One region of the Terracoccus luteus genome, then DNA from elsewhere that is predicted to be linked to it. Evidence: riboswitches for the same ligand, from Rfam matches in the RefSeq annotation. Region 1 holds a riboswitch; the other holds the start of a gene.

Evidence for each region. Region 1 has a riboswitch for cyclic di-AMP ahead of DFJ68_RS14580 (CHAP domain-containing protein). Riboswitches for the same ligand answer to the same signal wherever they lie in the genome.
Region 2: linked by a shared signal. The riboswitch ahead of DFJ68_RS18750 (C40 family peptidase) and the one ahead of DFJ68_RS14580 (CHAP domain-containing protein) in region 1 are both predicted to bind cyclic di-AMP.

What each region holds. Positions count from the first base shown of each region.
Region 1 covers NZ_RBXT01000001.1:3,230,000-3,237,182, forward strand. Annotated here, with positions in the region: gene DFJ68_RS14560 (zinc-dependent alcohol dehydrogenase family protein) at 1-771, shown strand, start outside; gene DFJ68_RS14565 (GNAT family N-acetyltransferase) at 980-1,636, shown strand; gene DFJ68_RS14570 (iron chaperone) at 1,835-2,200, shown strand; gene DFJ68_RS14575 (VOC family protein) at 2,265-2,639, opposite strand; cyclic di-AMP (ydaO/yuaA leader) riboswitch at 3,002-3,179, shown strand; gene DFJ68_RS14580 (CHAP domain-containing protein) at 3,183-4,220, shown strand; gene DFJ68_RS14585 (CHRD domain-containing protein) at 4,631-5,419, shown strand; gene DFJ68_RS14590 (sortase domain-containing protein) at 5,589-6,431, shown strand; gene DFJ68_RS14595 (GNAT family N-acetyltransferase) at 6,521-7,033, opposite strand; gene DFJ68_RS14600 (PQQ-dependent sugar dehydrogenase) at 7,113-7,183, opposite strand, start outside.
Region 2 covers NZ_RBXT01000001.1:2,496,394-2,503,576, reverse strand. Annotated here, with positions in the region: gene DFJ68_RS11345 (hypothetical protein) at 1-806, opposite strand, end outside; gene DFJ68_RS11340 (MFS transporter) at 875-2,122, shown strand; gene DFJ68_RS11335 (iron-dependent transcriptional repressor DtxR) at 2,173-2,868, shown strand; cyclic di-AMP (ydaO/yuaA leader) riboswitch at 3,013-3,180, shown strand; gene DFJ68_RS18750 (C40 family peptidase) at 3,182-4,237, shown strand; gene DFJ68_RS11320 (DsbA family oxidoreductase) at 4,501-5,145, shown strand; gene DFJ68_RS11315 (carboxymuconolactone decarboxylase family protein) at 5,129-5,803, opposite strand; gene DFJ68_RS11310 (alpha/beta fold hydrolase) at 5,907-6,611, shown strand; gene DFJ68_RS11305 (LLM class F420-dependent oxidoreductase) at 6,627-7,183, opposite strand, start outside.

The DNA of each region.
Region 1 (7,183 bases):
GTGCCGTTCTGCCACTGCGACAACACCTGCCCGGTCTGCCTCGCCGGGGTCCAGTCGGCCTGCCCCAACGCCGGCGGCACCTCGAGCGGCCAGGCCGAGCTGACCCGCGTCACCCAGGCCGACGGCAGCCTTGTGAAGACCGACGGCATGCCCGACGAGAAGTACCTGCCGTCGCTCCTGGCGCTCTCGGACGTCATGGCCACCGGCTGGCACGCCGCCGTGTCGGCCGGCGTCACGCAGGGTGGCACCGCGGTCGTCGTCGGCGACGGAGCCGTCGGGCTGTGCGGCGTCATCGCCGCCCAGCAGCTCGGAGCGGAGCGGGTCGTGGCCATGTCGCGCCACGAGCCCCGGCAGAAGCTGGCCCGTGAGTTCGGCGCCACCCACGTCATCGCCGAGCGCGGTGACGACGCCACCGCCGCCGTCATGGAGCTCACCGACGGCGTCGGCGCCGACGCGGTGCTCGAGTGCGTCGGCACCGACCAGGCCATGCAGACCGCCTTCGCCGTCGCGCGGGCCGGCGCCACCGTCGGCTTCGTCGGCGTGCCGCACGGGGTCGAACTGCCGATCCGCCGGATGTTCTCGCAGAACATCGGGCTGCGCGGTGGCGTCGCCCCGGTGCGCCTCTACCTGACCGACCTGCTCGAGCGCGTGCTCGACGGACGCATCGACCCCGGCAAGGTCTTCGACCTCACCCTGCCGCTCGACGAGTCCCCCGAGGGCTACCGGGCCATGGACGAGCGCCGCGCCATCAAGGTCCTGCTCAAGCCCTGACACGTGACCGTGACCGTGACCGGTGGCCGGGCGGGACCGGCTCCCGCACACTGGCGACGTGTGCCCCGACGTCCCGCCCGAGCCCACCGCGCCGTCCGATACCGCGCCGTCCGACACCGCGCCGCGGCCCGATCCCGGACACGGATCCCGTCGCCGGGCGTCCGAGACGTCGCCACGGTCCGATCGTGGGCTCGCGCAGGCGGTGCCCGTGCTGCGCGGCGCCCGACCGAGCGACGGACCGGCGCTGGATGCCGTGTGCCTGCGTACCGGGGACAACGGGGCCGATGCGACGGCGAGATTCGACGACCCGCGCCTCATCGGGGCGATCTGGGCCGCCCCCTACCTCGCCTTCGAGCCCGGCCTCGCGACCGTCATCGACGTCGGGGACACCGAGTCCACAGCACCAGGCGTCGGCGCGGCAGTCGACGCGGCCGACGGCATCGGCGGCTACGTGCTGGGAGCGCGCGACACGGCATCCTTCGAGGACCGTCTCGAGCGTGACTGGTGGCCGGCGCTGCGCGAACGGCACCCGCTGGGCTCCGCCCGGCCCGGCAGCGCCGACGAGGCCCTCGTACGTCGACTGCACGCGCCGCCCCGGACCCCGGCGACCGTCACCCGCACCCACCCCTCGCACCTGCACATCGACCTGCTGCCGGCGTGGCAGTCGGGCGGGTGGGGGCGCCGGCTCATCGACCACCTGCTCGGGCAGCTGCGCGCGGCCGGGTCGCCGGGGGTGCACCTCGAGGTCGCCACCGCCAACGAGCGGGCCGTCGGGTTCTACCGCCACCTCGGGTTCGAGCCCCTCCAGCCCGGACCACCCACGGGCGACCGGGCCGGCCTCGTGCTCGGGCGCCGTCTGCGATAAACCGATCGCCAGAGACGATGAACGAATTGCCCGGTTCTCGGACCGGTTGACGACACGGAGCGCCCCTTCCTGCCATGATCGGGAGGTCAGATCGGGGTGCCAGACCGAGCGGGTCCGCCAGGACGGTCGTGTCGCGCCGACGTCCACATCCGGCCGGCGCGAGGCAGCGGCGGTCGCTCCGGGAGCGAGGCACGGCGCGTGGCGACGAAATTCGAGACGATCGACGACTACATCGCGTCGTTCCCACCCGAGTCGCGGCGCGCCCTCGAGGGAGTGCGGCGCACCATCGCGCAGGCGGCTCCCCACGCCCGCGAGAAGATCAGCTACGGCATGGCGACCTACCTCGTCAGCGGCCGCCCGCTGCTCTACTTCGCCGGCTGGAAGAAGCACGTCGGCATCTACCCTGTGCCGACCGGCGACGAGACGTTCGAGCGCGAGGTCGCGCCCTACCGCGGCGCGAAGGAGACGGTGCGCTTCCCGCTCTCCCAGCCGATGCCGCTGCACCTCATCCGCCAGATCACCGAGCTGTGCCTGGCGCAGCGGGCCGAGGCCACGAGCACCTGAGCGGGGCCCGCGTGCGACAGGGCCGGGCCGGCTCACCGGCCCTGACTCGCCCCGCACTCACGCCTCACTCCTCGATGACGGACAGCACGTTGCCGGCGGGGTCCGTGAACCACGCGATGAGCGGGCCACCCTGGCGGAACACGCCCTTCTCATCCGTCTCCATCGGCGTGCCCGCGTACCGCTCGAACCGGACCCCACGCTCGGTGAGCGCGTCGACGGCCGCCTGGACGTCCGGCACCGGGAAGTTGAGCACGGTGAAGGAGGCCGGCTCGTGGTTGGGCTTCGGGTAGACGAGAACGTCTGTGCCACCGCCGAGGTGCAGGGTGAGCATGCCGTTCTGCTCCGACACCTCCAGTCCGAGCACGTCGGCGTAGAAGGAGCGCGCCCGCTCCGGGTCGTCGACGCTGAAACCGCTGAAGGCCTTCGAGTCCGCGAGCATGGGTCCACGGTCCTGCGTCCCGCCGCCGAGGTCAACGGTCGGTCAACGGTCGGTCAACGGTCGGCATCCGACTCGACATGCCGAGGACACGCCGAGGACACGCCGAGACACGCCGACGGCACCGCAAAGGCGGGCTACCCCCGCTGCACGGTCGTCTCACCTGTCCGCAGGCCCGGATGGTGTGACCTCGACCACGCCACATTGGTGTCCATACCGCTCAACACGCACGACTTCCCACCCCTGACCCGGCCGCTCACCGGCCCGCCCGTTACCAGGATGTGACTTTTCCGAGATCCGTCGTCTAGTCTCGCCGAAGCCCGGCTGACAGCTGGGCTCCTCCGGGCGGACCGCCGAGTCCTGCCACCGCCTTGAGGCCCCGTCAGAACATCAGGCAGGAGCGGGGGAACCACTTCCTCCGGACGCCCTCGGGCGTCCTCGGGGTGAAGCCCTCACCGATCGCGAACAGCGGCCGGTCAGGGCCGGGCACGTACCTCTTGCCCGAACCCGACAGCTAACTTCGTAGGCGTTGCGAGAGGTCTTTCGTTGAACAACACCCACGAACGCGGTCGTCATCGTGCGCCGGGTCGTCACAACCCCCTGTCCGAGCTCAAGACGATCGCCCGTGAGTCGGCCCAGCCGGCCCTCAAGGGCGCCGTGATCGTCGCTGCCGCCGGTGGCCTCGTCGCCACCTTCGCCACCCCGGCCGGCGCCGAGGGCCTCAGCGAGGTGCAGGCCGCTCCGGCCGCCGCCCCCGCCGCCCCCGCCGTCGTCGGCCCCAGGGCCGCCGCGGCCCAGACCGACGTCACGCCGGCCTCCTTCGGCCTCGCCGCCCCGGCCGCCGCGCCGGTCAAGGCGAAGGTCATCGAGGACCTCGTCGTCAAGAAGCAGCGCGCCGACGCCGCTGCGGCCGCCGCGAAGGCCGCCGCCGAGCGCAAGGCCGCCGAGCGCGCCGCCGCCCGCAAGGCCGCCAAGCGCGAAGCGGCCCGTGAGGCGGCCCGTGAGGCCGCTCGCGACGCTGCTCGCGAACAGGCCCGTGAGGACGCCGCCGCTTCCTCACGCACCTCGACGCGCACCAGCTCGAACGACCAGGCCGACGAGGCCGTGTCCGAGCGCACCACGACCTCGAGCCGCAGCTCGCGCAGCACGACGCGCAGCACGCTGACCAACTCGACGTCGGCGACGAAGAGCGAGAGCAACTCGTACACGCCGTCCGCCTCGTCGGGTGGCCGCAGCGCCTACAACTGGGCCACCCGCGGGCAGTGCACCTGGGGTGCCCTGTCCAAGTGGTACGCCTCCGAGGGCTACTACCCCGGCGGCTGGACCGGCAACGCGCTCGTCTGGGGCTCCGGCGCCGCCCGCGCCGGCTACACCGTGAGCGGCACGCCGCGCACCCGCTCCATCCTCGTGATGCAGCCGGGCGTCCACGGCTCGTCCTCGTCCGCCGGTCACGTCGCCTGGGTCACCGCCGTCAACGGCGACCAGGTCACGATCATCGAGATGAACGCCCTCGCCGGCCCGTACAACTACAACACCCGCACGCTGACCGACCAGGGCGGCATGCAGTACATCTACGCGCCGTGAGCCGTCACCGTCCGTGGCCTGAGGTCACGGTCGGTCCGCGCGACGTTGCGTGAAGGGGGAGGATGCCGACCGGCATCCTCCCCCTTCCGCGTCCCCGGAGGTCGGGCGCACGGACCCCGCCTGCCCTCTTCCCAGCCGCGGCGGGCGAGCGAGGGCGCGGATGCCGGTCGGCCCGCTCCTTTCCCAGCCGCGGCGGGCGCGTGGTACCCGCGTGCACTCTTCCCAGCCGCGGCGGGCGAGCGACGGCCCGGATGCCGGTCCGCCCGCTCCCTTCCATCCGCGGCGGGCGGCGGGGGGCCAATCCGCCTCGGGCGGCACGCCGAACTCATCTCGGACACCCTGCCCGTCCCCGTCGGGCAGTCGCGCGGTCACCGTCATCGGAGACGGCGGCCCCACACGAGGAGGACTGCATGCGCACCACCACCCGTATCGCCACCGCCGGCTTCGCCGCCGCGGCCGCCATGACCCTGACCGTCGGGCCGGCCTTCGCCGCCGACAACGCCTGGGTCAGCGCCAACCTCAAGCCCGTCGTCGAGAACGGCGTCAAGGGCAGCGGCACCGCCATGGTCGAGGTCGACGGCACCACCATCACCGTCACCATGGCCGCCATGGGCCTGCTCCCCGACGCCCCCCACGCAGCCCACATCCACTTCGCCGCCGCCGCCCGCCACGAATGCCCCGCCGTGACCGACGACAAGAGCGGCGACGGCACCATCAACACCACCGAAGGCGGCCCCGCCTACGGCGACATCGTCGTCTCCCTCACCAAGACCGGAGACACCAGCCCCGCCAGCGGCCTCGCGGTCGACCGGTTCGACACCGCCCCCGGCGGCAAGATCAGCTACGAACGCGGCAGCATCAAGGTCTCCCAGGGCGTCGCCGACGCCATCACCAAGGGCCAGTCCGTCGTCGTCATCCACGGCGTGGACCACAACCACGACGGCAAGTACGACGGCGACACCAAGAGCGACCTCGACCCCAGCCTGCCCACCGAGGCCACCGACCCCGCCCTCTGCGGAGCCCTGCGCGTCGCCCCCGCCGGCGGCATGCACACCGGCGGCGGCCAGATCACCGGCCAGACCGACCAGGACGGCGCCAACACCGGCATGCTCGCCCTCGGCGGCGGCCTGCTCCTGGCCGCAGCCGGCACCGGAGCCTTCGCCGCCAAGCGCCGCAACGCGATCCGCGTCGGCGCCTGAGCGCCCAGCTCGACCTGCACCACAGCAGTTCGCACCACCAGAACACGCACCACCAGAACACGCACCACCGCAACCGGCACCACCAGAATGAGCACCACCGCAGTTCGCACCAAAGCACCACGCACCACGCACCACCTGAACCCGTAGCCGCGACCCGAGGGAGGACGACATGACACCGGACAGCTCACCAACGTCGACGTCCTCCCCCGGGTCGCGCGGCGGGCGTCACGCGACGCCACGGGGACGAGGCGTTCTCGCCCTCGCGGCGCTCGCCGCAGTGCTGCTCGTGGCCGGGATCGTCATCGGCGCCCTCGCCCTCCGTGGCGGTGACCCCGCCGGGGCGGCCTCAGCCGAAGGTCCGCCGCAGCCGGCCGCCGTCTCCACCAGCACGTCCTCAGGCTCGCCGTCGACCGCGGCCACACCGGCCACACCGGCCACACCGGCCACACCGTCGAACCCGCCCACCTCGACGGGTGGCGCGACCACGAGGCCCGGCGCGACAGCATCCGGCACGGCCGGCGATGCGGGTCCTGACGTCGGTGGGTTCCTCGCCGCGTCGCAGCCCACGAAGCTTCAGATCACGAGCATCGGGCTCTCGTCGTCGACCTTCGTGCCGCTCACCGTGCAGTCCGACGGCGTCATCTCGGTGCCCGGCACCGCGGACGAGGTCGGCCTCTACGCCGGCGGCCCGACCCCCGGACAGCTCGGCCCGTCGGTGCTCGCCGCCCACGTCGACACCCCCGACGGCCGTAAGGGCATCTTCTGGAAGCTCGGCGCCGTCAAGGCGGGCGACGCGGTCAAGGTCACCCGCGCCGACGGCACGACGCTGACCTTCACCGTCGACCGGGTGCAGGCGTTCAAGAAGACGGAGTTCCCGACCGACGAGGTCTACAAGGGTGACTTCACGCAGTCGCAGATCCGCCTCGTGACGTGCGGTGGGCCGACCGACAGTCGCAACGAGTACCGCGACAACGTCGTCGTCTTCGGCCACCTCACCTCCGTCGCGGGCTGACCGACACACCGAGCACTGCGCAGGTCGTCGCGTTGCAACGCGGGGAGCTGCACATTGCTCGGTGTGTTCGCCGGTGTCCGCGCCCGGGGTCAGGCGGGAGTCGGCCCACCGGCAGGGCCGATGTCGCGCTGCACCCACGTGACGTCGCGCCACGCCCCGTGCTTCCACCCGACCCGCCGGAACGTACCGACCGGCTCGAAACCCAGCGCCGCGTGCAGCCGGGCACTCGGCTCGTTCGGCTGCGTCATCCCGGCGGCCACGACACGGATGCCGCGGGCGACCAGCCGCTCGAACAGCGCGTCGTAGAGCTGCCGCCCTCCGCCGAGCCCCCGTGCCGAGGGCGCGAGGTACACCGAAACCTCGCTCGCGAACCGGTACGCCTCCCGCGCCTTGAACGGCCCGCCATAGGCGTAGCCGAGCACCTCGCCGTCGCGCTCGAGCACGACCCAGGCGTGTCGCTCCTGGGCGGCCACGATCCGGCGGGCCATCTCCGTCGCGTTCGGCGGCTCGAGCTCGAAGCTCACCGTCGTGCCGGTCACGAAGGGGGCGTAGATGCCCGCGCACGCACCGGCATCCGCCTCGGTCGCGTCACGGGTCGTCACGCGAGGGTGGGGACGGGGCTGGGAGTGAGGGCCGGACGTCGTCACCAGACCATCCGACCACTCCGTGCGCGACGCCCGCTCACGGCCCCAGCGTCACCCTGAGGATCCTCTCGTCGCTGTTGTCGGCCGTGCTGTCCTTGTCGCCGAGGT
Region 2 (7,183 bases), 730 kb from region 1:
GCGAGCTGCACGGTCTGGCTGAACGCGAAGAGGGTTAAGAGGCGCTCGGCGAGCGCTCCCGCCCCCGCCCCGGGTGGCGCCCCGAACGCCCCGACGGCGCCGTCGGCGAGGCCGCGGACGAGGTCGACGTCGGCGTGGAGCAGCCCGTCGAGGGCCCCGGAGAGCAGCAGCGCCGGCACGAGCACCACCCAGCCCGCGACGACCCAGCGCACCGCCCGCCGGCCCCGGGCCGAGCGCCGCGACGACCAGTCCCACACCAGCACGGCCGGCACGAGGTGGTGCAGGTGCGCCAGCACGACGAGGTGCTGGTCGGGGAAGGCGAGTGACAGCGCCGCGCCCACGGCGACGACGCCGAGGGCCGCCCGGCGAACCCGGCCGCGGAGGCAGCGGTGGGCGACGAGGGTGAGCAGTCCGTACGTCGCGACGACCCCGACGACGGCGCCCGCACCGCGGCCGGCCGGGGCCACCGCGCGGGCGGCGACGGCCACCGCGACGAGAGCCCCGACGGCGAGGGTGACCGTGCCCGACGAGCGCACCGGCATGAGGCCGAACCGGCCACCGAGGTAGCGCAGCTCGAGCACGACGGCGAGCACCCCGAAGAGCACGATGCCGACCGCGGCCGTCCCGACGGGGACCGTGAGGGCCAGCACGAGGGACCCGATCACGACGAGCCCGAGGGCCCAGGCGAGCGAGCGTCCGCCGGGCAACCGCGCGGCCGGAGCGGACGGGGCAGTCGGAGCGGTCGGTGAGGGCACCGGCCACGGCGACGAGGCCGCGACCGGCCCGTCCGCACCGGGGCTCGTCACGTCCCTCAGCCTCGCCACAGCCCCTGCGGGCGGCCACCCGAGATGCCCAATCGTTAGGGTCTCGTGCCATGACCGAGACCCCTCCCGCCGTGCCGGTCGGCGGGGCGGGAGCACCGGGCGGCGTGCCCGGGGGCTGGCGCTCCATCGCCGTCTCGGCGTACGGCCCGAGCCTGCTCTCCGCGGTCGGCTCGGGGGCCGTCATGCCGGTCGTGGCCGTCACGGCCCGCGGTCTGGGCGCGTCGGTCGCGGTCGCCGCCCTCGCCGTCGCGGCCATCGGCGTCGGCCAGCTGCTCGGCGACCTGCCGTCCGGGGCGCTCGCGGCCCGCATCGGTGAGCGGCGCGCCCTGCTCACCGCCGCGGTGGTCGAGGCCGTCGGCATGGCCCTGTGCGCGCTCGCCGGCCACCTCGCCCTGCTGTTCGCAGGCGTGCTCGTGATCGGCCTGGCCGGCTCGCTCTTCGGCCTGGCCCGCCAGGCGTATCTCACCGAGGCGGTGCCCGTCGCGATGCGCGCCCGGGCCCTGTCGACGCTCGGGGGCGTCACGCGCATCGGCGCCTTCATCGGCCCCTTCATCGGCGCCTTCGTCATCGCGCGCAGCGACGTCGCGGCCGCCTACGTCGTCGGGGCGGTCGCCGCCGGGGCCGCCTTCCTCCTCGTCCTGCTCGCGCCGGACATCACGAAGGATGCCGACGGGGCCGCGGCCGCGGTCGCCCACCGGTCGGTCTTCAGCGTCCTCGGAGAGCACCGCTTCGTGCTGCTGACCCTCGGCACGGGTGCCCTGTGCATCTCGGGTGCCCGGGCGGTGCGCGAGGCGCTCGTGCCGCTCTGGGCCGAGTCGCAGGGGCTCACCCCGTCCCAGACCGCGCTCGTCTTCGGCGTGGCCGGGGCCCTCGACATGCTGCTGTTCTACCCCTCCGGCTGGCTCATGGACCGCTACGGCCGGGTCGCCGCCGCGGTGCCCAGCATGGTCGTGCTCGGCATCGGGATGATGGTGCTGCCGCTCGCCACCGGCCTCGTCGCCATCACGCTCGCGGCCACCGTGCTCGGGCTCGGCAACGGCATCGGGGCGGGCCTCGTCATGACCCTCGGGGCCGACGCCTCACCGGCCGTCGGCCGCACCCAGTTCCTCGGCGGCTGGCGCCTGTTCGCCGACGTGGGAAGGGCGGCGGGCCCGCTGGCGTTGTCGGGGCTGAGCGGCATCATGACGCTCGGGGCCAGCTCGGTCGTGCTCGGCGTCGGCGCCGTCGTCGGGGCCGGGTGGCTGCGGGTGTGGGTGCCGCGGCACGACCCGACCCGCCGGCATCCGACGGCGTCCTGACACCCGGGCGCCGGTGCCGTGGGCGGCGTGAACTCTGAGAGGCTAGGGCTGTGACCGACCTGATCGACACCACCGAGATGTACCTGCGCACGATCTTCGAGCTGGAGGAAGAGGGCATCGTGCCCCTGCGCGCGCGCATCGCCGAGCGCCTCGGGCACTCGGGGCCGACGGTGTCGCAGACGGTGGCGCGCATGGAGCGCGACGGCCTCGTCGCCGTGTCGGGCGACCGGCACCTCGAGCTGTCCGACCACGGCCGGCTGCTCGCCACCCGGGTCATGCGCAAGCACCGCCTCGCCGAGCGGCTGCTCGTCGATGTCATCGGGCTCGAGTGGGAGTACGCCCACGACGAGGCGTGCCGGTGGGAGCACGTCATGTCCGAGCAGGTCGAGCGCAAGATCCTCGGGCTCATCGGCGAGGGTCTCGAGTCGCCCTACGGCAACCCCATCCCCGGCCTGCACGAGTTCGGGGTCGAGCAGCCCGAGGACTTCCTCGCCGGGCTCACCGCGCTCACCGCGGCCGCCGGCGCCCAGCCCCGCGTCGTCGTCATCCGCCGCATCGGCGAGCCGGTGCAGGTCGACCCCGACGCGCTCTCGCTGCTCACCGCGGCCGGGGTGCTGCCCGGCAGCCACGTCGAGGTCGTGCGCGAGGGCGGGCGCGTCGTCGCGGTGCGCCAGGGGAGCGAGGCCTCGAGCGGCGTCTCGCTGCCCGACGACGTCGCCGTGCACGTCTACTGCGAGACCGTCTGACGCCGGGTGCGCGTCGCGCGGAGTTCCCGTCCGGACCGGATCGTGACCTTGGCGTGACAATGCGGGGGTGACTCGCTACCTTGGGGGCACTCACCCACCCGTCGGGCGAGGGCTTCGAACCGGAACGCCGAGTCCTGCCACCGGTTCGAAGGTCGGCTTGAACCCTTCACGGCAGGAGCGGGGGACCCACTTCCACGGGCGTCGAGAGACGTCCTCGGGGTGAAGTCCCACGAGCCATTGCGGCTCCACGGACCGGGCAGTACCTCAGCCCGAACCCGACAGCTCACCTCGTAGGCGTCGAGAGGTAGATCCCGTGGCTCACAACGCTCCTGGGCGCCACCGCGCCCCCGGCCGTTTCAACCCCCTTGCCGAGCTGACGCTCATCGCCAAGGAGTCCGCCCAGCCCGCCGTCAAGGGGGCCGCGATCGTGGCCGCCTCCGGTGGCCTCGTCGCCTCCTTCGTCCAGCCCGCGGCCGCCGCCGACGACACGAACGTCGTCGCCGCCGTCGACGCCAAGGTCGCCGCGGCCCCCGCCGTTGTCGGCCCGCAGGCCGTCGACTCGGCCCGCACCACCGCGCTCACCGCGTTCGGCTACGTCGCCCCGGCCGCCGCGCCCAAGGCCAAGCCGATCGTCATCGAGGACCTCGTCGTCGAGAAGCAGCGTGCCGTGGCCGCCGCGAAGGCCAAGGCCGAGGCGAAGGCCCGCGCCGAGGCGAAGGCCGCCGAGCAGGCCCGCGAGGCCCGTCAGCGCGCCGCTGCTGCCGAGGCCGCCCGTGAGGCGCGCGAGGCCCGCGAAGCCCGGGAGGCGCGCGCCGCCCGTGCCGCTGCCGCCGAGCGCGAGCAGAGCACCACCCGCTCGTCGCGTTCGACCGAGCGCACCGCCGTGTCGACGCGTTCCAGCTCGCGCTCGACCTCGAGCAGCACGACGAGCCGCTCGACCTCGAGCCGTTCGACCTCCTCGTCGTCCTCGTCCTCCTCGAGCACGCCGACGAAGACGACTACGACGGCCCCGAAGCCGGCCTCGAACCCGGCCCCGTCGGCATCCGGCATCGTCGGCATCGCCTACAACTACACCGGCGTGCCCTACGTCTACGGCGGCTCGACCCCGAGCGGCTTCGACTGCTCCGGCTTCACGTCGTACGTGTACCGCAAGGCCGGCGTGTCGATCCCGCGCACGGCGTCGGCGCAGCAGCGTGCCGCCACGCGCGTCAGCAGCCCCCGCCCCGGCGACCTCGTGTTCTTCGGCTACCCGGCCTACCACGTGGGCATCTACGTGAGCCCCGGCCGCATGGTCGACGCGCAGCGCCCCGGCACCGTGATCGGCAACCACTCGATCTGGACCACGCCCTCGGGCTACGGCCGCTTCTGAGCGACCCCGCCCCGGGATCCCGAGGCCCCGTCCACCATTCGGTGGGCGGGGCCTCGCCTCGTCCCGGGGCGCTCCGCTCGTCGGGCGGAGGTGGAACCCGACCGTCGGTGGTCGCGGATCACCTCGACCCCCGCGGGTGCGAGCCGGGTCGAGGTAGACGGCCGCGGCAGGGAGCGAATCATCACCTCGACCCGCGCCCACCGACACCGGTCGGCCCTCACCTCCACCCGGAGGCTGTCGGGGCTGCGTGCCAGACTGACGCGATGAGCACGACGAACCAGCAGGTGGCCGACTCCAGCACCGCCGTCGACCTCGAGCTGTGGGGTGACCTCGTCAGCCCGCTGTCGTGGGTCGTCAAGCAGCGCCTCGAGGCGGCTGTGCACGCGTTCGAGCGGCCGTCCGACGTCACGGTGACGTGGCGGGCCCTCGTGCAGGGCCCCACCGACGAGGATGCCGTTCGGCGGGCCGTCGCGGACGCCGCGGAGGTCGCGCGGTCCGGCGACGACGACGAGCTCGTCGGGTTCGACCCCGAGCGCATTGTGCCCGCCGACAGCCGCGACGCGCAGCGCCTCATCGCCCTCGCTCTCGCCCAGGGCGGGCACGGGCTCCAGTCGGCCGCGGTCGAGCGCTTCTGCCGGGCCCACTTCGCCGAGGGGCTCGACATCGCCGACCACCAGGTGCTGCAACGGCTGGGTGCCGAGTGCGGCCTCGACGAGCGCCGTACCGCCGCCGTGCTCGCGGCCGACGACTACGAGGACGCCGTGCGAGCCGACGAGGACGCCGCCCGTTCCCTCGGGATCACGCAGGTGCCGGTCGTCGTGGCCAACCGGTCCGCCGCCCTCACCGGTGCGCGCAGCGCCGACGACTACTTGGCCCTGCTGCGGGGCGTCGTCACCGCCGCGGGCTGAGCGGGCCGGTCGTCGCCTGGCTGGATGACGTGGCCGGCGGTCGGCCGAAGGTGACGGCCGCCCGGACGTCCTCGGGTGCGGCCTCGACGAGCTGGCGGTCGGGTCGGGCGCCGAGTGCGTCATTGACGGTCGAGAACGCCTGCCGCAACGCGACGAAGAGGGTGAGCCCGAACACCTGCTGGTCGTCGAACCCGGCCGCCCGCAACGCGTCCACGTCGGCCACCGTCGTGCTGTTCGGGTCGCGGGTCACCACCCTCGCCCACCGCACGAGGGCCAGGCCGCGCGCGTCGAGATCGGGGTCGTCAGCCCCGGTGAGCACCGAGGCGACGGATGCCGGCCCGACCTCCTCCGCGAGCCGCGCCCCCCAGGCCAGCGAGCAGTACGCGTCACCGAGCGTGGCCGCCATGGCCGTGACGAGCAGACCCCGCTCACGCAGGTCGAGTCCCGCGAGGCGGGCGGCGGCGCCGACCAGCTCGAACAGGGCCGGTTGGGTCGCCGGGTCGTGCGCCCACACGCGGGTGAGGTTCATGACGTAGCCGTCGTCGCGCAGGTCGGCCGCGTAGAGCGCCTCCACCGCGTCGTCGACGTCCGGCTCCTGCAGGTGGGTGGCGGGCTCGCTCGTCCGGTCGGGCCCGGGGTACTCGATCGGTACAGCCATCGCTCCTCCTGGCAGTCGACGCAGCAGTCTCGGATGGCCCGACAGAATACGCCCGACCCGGCCGGCGGGGAGGGGCTCACCGGGCTCGCCTACTGTCGTGAGGGTGAACCGGGCCCGCGTCGTCGACACAGCCGTACCAGCCCAGCCGACCGGTCTCGTCCTGGTGCTGCACGGCGGTGCCGCCCGCGCCGGCGCGGCGCGGGTCAGCCCGGCCCAGCTGTCGGTGCTGCGCATGGTGCCGGTCGCGGCGCGCGTCGCGCGGGCGGGTCGGGACCGCCTCGTCGTGCAGCGGCTGCTCAACTCGAGCCGCGGCTGGGACGCCGGCCACACCCCCGTCGACGACGTCCGGTGGGCCCTCGACCGGGCCGAGGAGCGCTTCGGCGAGCTGCCGGTCTGCCTCGTCGGCCACTCGCTCGGCGGGCGGGCCGCCATCCTCGCCGCCGAGCACCCGTCGGTGCGCAGCGTCGTCGCCCTCGCGCCGTGGGTCTACCCCCAGGAGGGACGCCTCGACCTCGCCGGCCGCCGGGTGCTCCTCGTGCACGGTGACGCCGACCGGGTCGCCAGCCCGGCCGCGTCGGCCGCCGTGGCGCGTGACCTCGCCCGTACGGCGGACGTCGCCTACGTCACCGTCACCGGGGGCAAGCACGCCATGCTCGGCCGCCACTCCGTCTTCGACGGGCTCGCCGCCGAGTGGGCCTCCGCCACCCTGTCCGGGCGGCCACCCGACACCACCGACGGCCCTACCGACGACGAGGGCCCGGGCATCGTGGCCCGGGCCCTCGCCGGTGAGCGGTGGATCACGGTCTGAGCGACCGCCCTCGGGTCACGTCGACGGCGCGGCCGCCCGCAGCTTCTCGAGCAGGGGCTCGGCGGCCTCGTCGAAGAACCGCTGCTGCGTGTCGCCGCCGACCTGCACGAGCGCGATGTCGGTGAACCCGGCCTCCCAGTAGGGCTTGACCGCGTCGACGATGGCGTCGAGGTCGGGGCCGCACGGGATGGTCTCCGCGACGTCCTCCGGTCGCACGAACTGGCTGGCGCCGTGAAACCCGTGGGGCGTCGGCAGGTCGGAGTTGACGGCCCAGCCGCCGGCGAACCAGCGGAACTGCTCGTGCGCGCGGGTGGTCGCCGTGTCGGCATCCGGGTCCCAGCTGATCGGGATCTGGCCGATGGCGCGCGCCGCGCGGCCGATCTCCGGCGCGCCGGAACGCGAGTTCCACGCCGAGACGAGGTCGGCGTCGGGCTCGGTCGCGATGAGGTGGTCGGCGAGGGGGCCGAAGCGGGCGACGGCCTTCTCGCCGCCGACGGCCACGCCGATCTCGACGGGGGAGTCGGGCAGGTCCCAGATGCGCGCGGAGTCGACGTCGAAGTGGTCGCCGCGGA